Regions from separate parts of the Delftia sp. genome, predicted to be linked through region 2. Evidence: predicted binding sites of a transcription regulator. Region 2 holds the regulator's gene; each other region holds the start of a gene.
The links. The regulator FNR, encoded in region 2, switches genes on or off when oxygen is low (the NO sensors DNR and NnrR bind a similar motif). The targets are predictions, from matches to a motif close to TTGATNNNNATCAA.
Positions count from the first base shown of each region.

Region 1: a site for FNR is predicted at 1,894-1,907, ahead of AC5I49_RS00505 (hemerythrin domain-containing protein). Genes of this name have one in related genera too.
Region 3: a site for FNR is predicted at 1,492-1,505, ahead of clpB (ATP-dependent chaperone ClpB). Genes of this name have one in related genera too.

Region 1 covers NZ_JCABYI010000001.1:99,735-102,980, forward strand. The annotation lists gene AC5I49_RS00495 (SDR family oxidoreductase) at 1-638, shown strand, start outside; gene AC5I49_RS00500 (MarC family protein) at 652-1,299, shown strand; gene AC5I49_RS00505 (hemerythrin domain-containing protein) at 1,333-1,833, opposite strand; gene AC5I49_RS00510 (hypothetical protein) at 2,080-2,667, opposite strand; gene AC5I49_RS00515 (CsbD family protein) at 2,813-3,031, opposite strand.
Region 2 covers NZ_JCABYI010000009.1:201,365-204,610, reverse strand. The annotation lists gene AC5I49_RS07275 (sulfite exporter TauE/SafE family protein) at 1-16, opposite strand, end outside; gene hemN (oxygen-independent coproporphyrinogen III oxidase) at 22-1,404, opposite strand; gene fnr (fumarate/nitrate reduction transcriptional regulator Fnr) at 1,566-2,285, shown strand; gene AC5I49_RS07260 (hypothetical protein) at 2,367-2,654, opposite strand; gene AC5I49_RS07255 (FixH family protein) at 2,836-3,150, opposite strand; gene ccoG (cytochrome c oxidase accessory protein CcoG) at 3,208-3,246, opposite strand, start outside.
Region 3 covers NZ_JCABYI010000031.1:89,786-93,031, reverse strand. The annotation lists gene clpB (ATP-dependent chaperone ClpB) at 1-1,396, opposite strand, end outside; gene AC5I49_RS21550 (AraC family transcriptional regulator) at 1,539-2,447, opposite strand; gene AC5I49_RS21545 (DMT family transporter) at 2,552-3,246, shown strand, end outside.

The DNA of each region.
Region 1 (3,246 bases), on a different contig from region 2:
ATGCGGCCGAGGCCGTGGTGGCCGACGTGCAACTGGCCGGCACCCGCGCGCTGGCCGTGCAGGCCGATGTGGGCGACGAAGCCGAGGTGCTGGCCCTGTTCGGTGCGGTGGATGCGCAGTTCGGCCGGCTGGATGCCCTGGTCAACAACGCCGGTGTGGTGGACCGCGCGCAGACCGTGGCCGAGATGAGCGTGCAGCGGCTGGAGCGCATGTTCCGCGTCAATACCATCGGCAGCTTCATCTGCGCGCGCGAGGCCGTGCGGTGCATGAGCACCCGCCATGGCGGAAGGGGAGGCGCCATCGTGAACGTCTCCAGCATCGCTTCGCGGCTGGGCGCACCGGGCCAGTACGTGGACTATGCGGCCGCCAAGGGCGCGTTGGACGTGATGACGCTGGGCCTGGCCAAGGAAGTCGCCGCCCAGGGCATACGCGTGAACGCCGTGCGGCCCGGCTTGATAGAGACCGACATCCACGCCAGCGGCGGACAGCCCGACCGCGTCGAGCGCCTGGCGCCCAACGTGCCCATGCAGCGCGGCGGCAGGGCCGAGGAGGTGGCCGACGCCATCCTCTGGCTGATGTCCGACGGCTCGCACTACACCACGGGCAGCCTGGTCGATATCTCGGGCGGCAACCTCTAGCTCCAAGGCAACCATGGACCTCAAACCGCTGATCACTTTGGTGGCCATCATCAACCCGCTGGCCATCGTCCCCTTCTTCATCCACTACACCGAGGGATTCAGCGCCCAGCAGCGCCAGCAGACCATTCGCACGGCGGCGCTGGCCTCGTTCTGCGTGATTGCGGCCTGCGCCATCATCGGGCTGCAGGTGCTGGACTTCTTCAACATCTCGCTGCAGAGCTTCCAGGTGGGCGGAGGCCTGCTGCTGCTGATCAGCGCGATGAACATGCTCAACGCCCGCCCGGCCGAGGAACGGCCCAACGCGCCCACGCTGGCGGCAGGCGCGGAAAAGGCCGCCATGGGCAACAGCATTGCCGTGGTGCCGCTGACGATTCCGCTGCTGACGGGGCCGGCCTCCATGTCCACCGTGGTGATCTATGCCGACCAGGCACGCACCATCTGGCAGCACCTGGCGCTGGTGGGCTATGGCGTGGTGGTGGCGCTGGTGGTGATGGTCTGCTTTTCGCTGGCCGACCCGATTGCGCGCGTGCTGGGCAAGACCGGCATCAACGTGATGACGCGGCTCATGGGCCTGATCCTCGCGGCCCTGGCCGTGGAGGTGATGGCGGGCGGGCTGGTGAAGATCTTCCCCATCCTGGCCTCGCCCGCGATCGTGCCCTGAGCGGGCTGGCTGGCCGATTGAAGGCCCGCCGGATCAGGCCGGCACGGCCCGCGCGCGGTCGGCGCTGCCGTCGCAGGCACCGCCGCAGCCCGTGATGGGCTGCTCGGGCAAGGCCTCGGGGTGGGCCAGCGAGCCCGTGGCGGGATCGAAGCCCGCGCTGCGCAGATGCAGGGCCAGCGCCGCATCCATGGTCTGCGCATGGTGCACGAACCAGGCCGCCAGCTCGCCCGCCATGCTGCGGATCACGGCCAGATCCCCCGCTGCCGCCTTGGCCGCCCCCTCTCGCATCACCTGCAGCACCACCTTGTGCTGCAGGCTGTGGCAGTTGGTGCTGGTGAACCGCGTGGACTGCATCCAGCGGTCTTCCTGGTCGAAGTGCACTTGCGTATGCGCGATCAGCTCGTCCCAGCGCACGCACAGCTGCGCATCATCGGCCGCCTCCACCTCGGCCAGCAGCAGCACGAACTCCTGGTGCACCTCGTCCATGGCCGGCAACTCCAATGCCAGCGCTCCGCTCCATTCCAGCACGGCCATATGCTTCTCCTGCCTTCATCGTGAAAGCCTGCAGCTTAGGAACAGCACCGCCCAACCCGTTTGACCCACATCAGCCAACCCGAAAACAGCAAAGCCCCGCGAGCGGGGCTTGGTCAAGGCGGATAAAACTGGCACGCCCCAACATCAGGGACGCCAAGCAAGAGCCGCCTCGCGGCGAGGGCGTCGTCCCCCTCCCCCGCGAAGCGGGTAGAGAGGGGGAAGCGGCGTCAGCCGCTCAGGGGGAGCTTACTGTCCATATTTACGCTTGGCATCAGCCACGCAGGCATCCTTGGCGTCACCGCTCATGGTGTCGCAACGGGCCTTGGCAGCCTTGTAGTCGGCTTCGCGGGTTTCCTCGGCAGCGTCCTTGCGGGTCTCGGCCACGTTGGCGGCCTTGGCGGCAGAGTTGGCGGCAGGTTCGGCCTGGGCCTTGTTCACCTTGGCGGCTTCGACGGCACGCACATGAGCAGCCTTGGCATCCTTCACGCAGACATCCTTGGCGTCGCCCTTGAGGTCATCGCACTTTTCCTTGGCGATGTCGTAGTCCGCATCAGCCTTGGCCTTGAGTGCCTTTTCGCTGTTCTTGGGCGAAGGATTGCGGCGCGATTCCAGTTCAGCCTTGGCGACGTTTTCCTGGCCCTTGGCCTGCTTCTCGCAGACGTCCTTGGCGTTGTCCTTGAGCGGCTTGCACTGTTCCTTGGCAGCCTTGTAGTCGGCCTCGATCTGGTTCTTGGCGGCCGTGTGCTCGGCATTGGTCATGGCCATGGCGCCGGAGGCCATCAGGCCCAGGGCGACGGCGGACAGCATGTGGCGAAAGCGTTGCGGTGTTTGCATGATGGAACTCCTTGTATTTGTACTGAGGTGGCCCTTGGTGCCTGCGGCGGCGGGCCTTGGGTGCATGCCCTGGGGGCATGCCGGCTGTCGAGGAGCGGATGGGGGCGCCGGCCAGGGCGACCAGCCCATCCGCAGTCCACCCTCGTCAGTCTTCGAAGCGGAAGTCGGGGTTGCGCTTTTGCCAGTCGGTCAGCTGCTTTTCGGCAGCGTCGCGGGCCAGGCCCTGGCGCTCCTGCAGCTTGCCCAGGAATTGCTCGCGCTTGCCGGCGATCACGTCCAGATCGTCATCGGTGAGCTTGCCCCATTGCTCACGGATCTTGCCGGTGAATTGCTTCCAGTTGCCCTTGATGCGGTCTTCATTCATGGCTTGTTCCTTTCAGTGATGTTGAAGTCGTGCCGTGCAATCAGGCCTTGTTTTTTCAAAGCCGCGATCTGCATCAGCGACGGTTCCACTGTAAAAAACCTGCGCGCCGCGCGCCGTAGTCTGGACCTAGTGTTGACGGTCGTCCCAGGGGCAGCCGAGACGGTGGGATCGGGACTACAGCCCCTGACGGACGCGCGGGAAGCGCTGGGTCAGGC
Region 2 (3,246 bases):
GCAGCGACAACAGCATGGGGCCTAGATGATCCTCGAAAACCGCGCCCGGTTCTTGTCGGCCTGCAGATATCGGTCAAACAGCATGGCCACGCCACGCACGAAGTACCAGCCCATGGGCGTGACCTGGAATCCCTCGTCGCTGATCTGCACCAGCCCCTTGGCCTGCAGGTCCTGAAGCGCCGCCAGCTCGGGGGCGAAGTACTCGCGAAAGCCCAGCAGCCAGGCCTGCTCCATGGGCTCGAACAGCACGGCGCCCTGGCACATGATGGCCATGATGACGGCGCGCCGCACCAGATCATCGCGCGACAGTGCCAGGCCGCGCACCACGGGCAGGTGGCCGGCGTCGATGGCGTCGTAGTACTCCTCCAGCGTCTTGGCGTTCTGGCTGTAGCTGGCCCCCACCTTGCCGATGGCCGACACGCCCAGCGCAATCAGGTCGCAGTCGGGCTGGGTGCTGTAGCCCTGGAAGTTGCGATGCAGCCGGCCCTGGCGCTTGGCCACGGCCAGCGCGTCCTCGGGCAAGGCGAAGTGGTCCATGCCGACGTAGACATAGCCGCCGTCCATGAAGGCCGCGATGGAGCGCGAGAGCATGGCCAGCTTGTCGGCGCCCTGGGGCAGGTCCTCGGCCGCGATGCGCCGCTGCGGCTTGAAGCGCTCGGGCAGGTGGGCATAGGCATAGAGCGCGATGCGGTCGGGCCGCAGCGCATTGACCTGGGCCAGCGTGCGCTCGAAGGACTCGGGCGTCTGCTTGGGCAGACCGTAGATCAGGTCCACGTTGATGGAGGCAAAGCCCAGCTGCCGTGCCGCTGCCACCAGCGCGAACACCTGCTCGGCCGGCTGCACGCGGTGCACGGCGATCTGCACCTGTTCGTCGAAGTCCTGCACGCCGAAGCTCAGGCGGTTGAAGCCCAGTTCCTTGAGCACGGCCAGGCGTTCGACGCTGACGGTGCGCGGATCGACCTCGATGGAGTATTCGCCGCCCGGCTCCAGCTTGAAATGCTCGCGCAGCAGGGCCATCAGCGTGCGCAGTTCATCGTCCGAGAAGAAGGTGGGCGTGCCGCCGCCCAGGTGCAGCTGGCTGACGGCCTGGCCCTTGCCGCAATGGGCCGTGTGCAAGGCCATCTCGCGCGCCAGGTAGTCCAGGTAGACGGCCGCGCGATCGTGGTGGCGCGTCACGATCTTGTTGCAGGCGCAGTAGTAGCACAGCGACTCGCAGAACGGCACATGCACATACAGCGACAAAGGCATGGCCCGCGCTGCGGTACTCGATTTGCGGTGCTCAAGTGCCAGGATATAGTCTTCAGCACCGAAAGCCTCCACGAAACGATCGGCCGTGGGGAACGAGGTGTATCGGGGCCCCGGTACGTCGAAGCGACGCAGCAGCTCTGGGGTGACAGCGGTCATGGGTTTTTTCCTCTAATGTCGTCCACTGTGCCGCAGCCCATTGGCCGCGTCCTTGACTCATATCAAGAGTTGTTCGCGGCAGTGCTGCGACAATTTGATCCAACTCATCGCCATCCACGAGGTCACCGCCGGCGCACTGCTGCGCCGCTGATGTTTACTCCATGAACCTTCAGACCATCAAAGCATCCTGTTCCAATTGCAACCTGCGCGAGCTGTGCATGCCCATGGGCCTGGATGCCGAGCAGATGCAGCGCATCGACGACATCGTGGCCACGCGCCGCAAGGTCAAGCGCGGCGGCCTGCTGTTTCGCAACGGTGAGTCCTTCACCTCGCTGTACGCCATCCGCACGGGCTTCTTCAAGACCTGCGTGGCCACCGAGGACGGGCGCGACCAGGTCACGGGCTTTCAGATGGCCGGCGAGATCATCGGCCTGGATGGCATCGTCAACGACCACCACACCTGCGATGCGGTCGCGCTGGAAGACGCCGAGGTCTGCGTCATGCCCTTCGACAAGCTGGAGGACCTGTCGCGCGAGGTCACGGCCCTGCAAAACCATGTGCACAAGGTCATGAGCCGCGAGATCGTGCGCGAGCATGGCGTGATGCTGCTGCTGGGCAGCATGCGTGCCGAGGAGCGCCTGGCCGCCTTCGTGCTCAACCTGGTGCAGCGCCTCCACGCCCGGGGCTTTTCCAAGTCGGAACTGGTGCTGCGCATGACGCGCGAGGAAATCGGCAGCTACCTGGGCCTGAAGCTGGAGACGGTGAGCCGCACCTTCTCGAAGTTTGCCGAAGAAAACATCATCGAGGTGCGCCAGCGCCATCTGCGCATCCTGGACACGGACGCGCTCAAGCGCATCGTCAACAGCCAGCAGTGCCAGTGACGCCGCAAGGCCCCGCCCCCCGGCAATGAACAGGGCCCGCGATCGCGGGCCTTGTTCATTGCCATTGCAGTGCACGCAGGTTCAATCGCGCCCCAGGCCCTGCATGGCCAGATTTGGGTCCGGCTCGGAGACCACGCCGTCGTTGAGATCGTGCGTGGAGCGTCCCAGCATGGTGGTCATGAGGCTGGACAGCATGGTCACGCCCCAGAAGGCGAAGAAGGCCAGCGTGTAGATTCCCTGCCGCGACCAGCCCAGGTCGCCGAGCCAGTGCAGCTCCAGCGGGTCCACGAAGGCGAATACCAGCATCTCCATCACGGCGGCGGCCAGAAAGGCCGGCCAGGCAATCCACATCCAGCGTTGGGCCAACATCAGCGATCTCCTTGAGCTGTCGAGGGGTGGCTTTCATTGTGCGCGCCGCCCTCGCACCGTGCCAAGCCCTGCGCACCCTGCACTGCCTGTAGGAAACCCTTGGCCCTCGCGCATGCTGGAGATGCCATCCACCATGCAAAAAGGCCGCGACTGCGGCCTTGTGCACGGCATTTTCCTGCGTTCAGCGGTCCGTGGGATGGTCCTGCGCGGGCGTGGCCGCGTGGTTGCGGCCGGTGACCGCGGGCGCCAGGCTCTTGGGCACTTCGCGCACGCCATCGGCACGCTCGTTGATGGTGATGCCATTGCGGTAATAGTCAGGATCGATCACGGGATCGGCGCCATTGATCGCAATGACGGCCGTGACCACGCCAGCCACCACGACGGCGGCCGGGCCGGCCACCACGAGCCAGACATGGGCGAACTTCCACCAGGGCTTGCCGGCGTCCGGATGCGAAGGGGCCGTGGCGGGCGCGGAGACTGCGGGACTGGAAGACATGGATAACCTCTTTCTTTCAAACAGCCGGCGCAGCCTGGGCGGCGCCGGCCAGACATATCACCGGGGCACCAGGAAGACGGCCTTTTCGGACGCGCG
Region 3 (3,246 bases), on a different contig from region 2:
CGCTCTTCCACACGTCTTCGAGGTCGGCGTACTCGCGCTCCAGGCTGCCGAGTTCTTCCTCGATCAGTTGCAGGCGCTTTTGCGAGGCCTCGTCCTTTTCCTTCTTCATGGCCTCGCGCTCGATCTTGAGCTGGATCATGCGGCGCTCGAGCTTGTCCATGACCTCGGGCTTGGAGTCGATCTCGATCTTGATCTTGGCCGCAGCCTCGTCGATCAGGTCGATGGCCTTGTCGGGCAGGAAGCGGTCGGTGATGTAGCGGTGGCTCAGCTCGGCCGCGGCCACAATGGCCGGGTCGGTGATGTCCACGCCGTGGTGGGCCTCGTAGCGCACCTGCAGGCCGCGCAGGATGGCGATGGTGTCCTCGACCGAGGGCTCCTCGACCAGCACCTTCTGGAAGCGCCGCTCCAGCGCCGCATCCTTTTCGATGTACTTGCGGTATTCATCGAGCGTGGTCGCGCCGATGCAGTGCAGCTCGCCGCGCGCCAGCGCAGGCTTGAGCATGTTGCCCGCGTCCATGGCGCCATCGGCCTTGCCGGCGCCGACCATGGTGTGGATCTCGTCGATGAACAGGATGATGCGCCCCTCTTCCTGGGCCACTTCCTTGAGCACGGACTTCAGGCGTTCCTCGAAGTCGCCGCGGTACTTGGCGCCGGCCAGCAGGCCCGCCATGTCCAGCGACAGCACGCGCTTGTTCTTGAGGCTTTCGGGCACCTCGCCGGCCACGATGCGCTGGGCCAGGCCCTCGACGATGGCGGTCTTGCCCACGCCGGGCTCGCCGATGAGCACGGGGTTGTTCTTGCTGCGGCGCTGCAGCACCTGGATGGAGCGGCGGATTTCGTCGTCGCGGCCGATCACCGGATCGAGCTTGCCGATGCGCGCGCGCTCGGTCAGGTCCATGGTGTATTTCTTGAGGGCCTCGCGCTGGCCTTCGCCTTCGGCGCTGTCCATGGTCTGGCCGCCGCGCACGGCGTTGATGGCCGACTCCAGGCTGGAGCGCGTCACGCCGCTTTCCTTGAGCAGTTGGCCCGCACGCGTGGAGGCGCCGCTGCTATCGGTCAGCGCCAGCAGGAACAGCTCGCTGGCAATGAACTGGTCGCCGCGCTTGAGGGCTTCCTTCTCGATCACCTGCAGCAGGCGGCCCAGCTCGGAGCCGACCTGCACCTGGTCCTGATGCTGCACGCGCGGCAGGTCTGCCAGGGCCTTCTCGGCCGCGGCCTGCAGCTGGCCCACGTTGGCGCCGGCGCGCTGCAAGAGCGAGCGCGGACCATCGTCCTGGCGCAGCAGCGCCACGAGCAGGTGCAGGGGTTCGATATTGGATTGGTCACCGCCCAGGGCCAGCGTTTGCGCGTCGGCCAGGGCTTCCTGGAACTTGGTTGTCAGTTTGTCGATTCGCATGGTGTTTCTTTTCGCTCCTGAAACAGGGTCATTGCGATTTATCTGATACCGGCAGGGCAAATTTCAAGCCATGCCCGGCCCGCAAGGACAGACGCTTGCGCCAGATCAAGGCCGACGAGGCCGGCGAGGCCGGCCATCCTTCTCAAGCATTGCGCTGAAAGATCGAGAACTGCGTAGGCGTAACGCCCAAATGCGCCCGGAAGCTGCGCACCAGGTGGCTGGCGCTGGAAAAACCGCAATCCAGCGCCAGCTCGGCCAGCGGCGGCACGTTGCGCGCAGCCAGGGCGCGCCGTGCCCGGGCCAGGCGCTGCTGCAGCACCCATTCGTGCACCGTGCAGCCCATGCTCTGGCGGAACATGCGCGCGAAATGGAATTCGGAAAGACAGGCCTGCCTCGCCAGCGCCGGCAGCGACACGGCCTTGGAGTCATGCAGATGCGCCTCGATATGGGCCAGCACCCTGCGCCGCACGGCCGCAGAGAGCCCGCCCAGCGGCCGCTGCAGCGCCTGCACCTGGCGCGGCGTGGCGGACTGCAGCACCAGCCGGTCCACCAGTTGCTGGCCAATGGCATCGGCCGCCAGTTGCTGCTGCGGGTCCTGCCAGTCCAGTTGCATCAGCGCACGGGCACCGGCGTGGAAGGCCTGATCGTCCCCGTAGATCTGCGCACGCAAGGTGCGCGAGCGGGGCTCGGCATCCAGCATGCGGACCACGCGCCCCGCCCAGGCCAGGTCGGACACATACAGGTGCAGGAACTGCACGGGCGATCGCACCAGCCAGTGCGATTCGTCCTCTGGCGTGAAGATGCAGATGCGCCCCGGCGCCCCCATGGCCTCGGGCCGCGCCTTGAGTTGCGAGCCCTCGCCGCCGGCCAGGTAGACCGACAAGGTGTGGTGGCCTGGCTGGCAGTAGCGCACCTCGTCGTCCACATTGGCCCAGACGGCCAGCTCCACCCCCTCGCTCAGGCGCACGCGCCGCTGCAGCCTGGCCTTGGAGCGTGACAGCACCTGGCACAGGTGGCTGGATGGCAGCTCGGGCAGCGGCGTGGGCGTCATGGCAGCGATTGTGGTCCCGCCGCCATACCGACGCATGGCGCCAGGCCATCAAACCGCAGGAATCTGCCATGCCCGCCCAGCCTGCGGCGCCATCATCACCGGCCATGACTGCCACCCTCTATGCCCTGGTCGTGCTGATCTGGGGTTCGACCTGGATCGCCCTGAAGCTGCAGCTGGGCGCCGTGCCCGTGGAGCTGTCCATTGCCTACCGCTTTGCGCTGGCCGCCGTGCTGATGTTCGCCTGGCTGGCCTGGTCGCGCCAGCTGCGCGTGCCCCGCGGCCCGGCGCTGCCGCGCGTGCTGGCCCAGGGCCTGTGCCTGTTCAGCTTCAACTTCGTGTGCTTCATGCATGCCAGCGAGACGCTGGCCAGCGGCCTGGCCGCCGTGGTGTTCTCCAGCGCCAATCTCTGGAACGCGCTGCTGGCGCGCATCATCCACGGCCGCGGGCTGGCGCCCCATGTGCTGGCCGGCAGCCTCTTCGGCCTTGCAGGCCTGGTGGCGCTGTTCTGGCCCGAGCTGCGAGAAGGCCGGCATGCCAGCCTGCCCGGCCTGGGCTGGGCCGTGCTGGGCACGCTGTGCTTTTCCTGCGGGAACATGCTGTCGGCCTCGCTGCAGTCCATGGGCTGGCGGCCGGCCCAGACCAATGCCTGGGGCATGCTGGCCGGCACGCTGCTGCTGACAGGCTATGCGCTGGTGGCAGGCCTGCCCTGGCGCTTCGATGCCAGCTGGACCTATGTGGGCTCCTGGCTGTACCTGGCCATTCCGGGCTCGGTGATCGCGTTCACGGCCTACCTGACCCT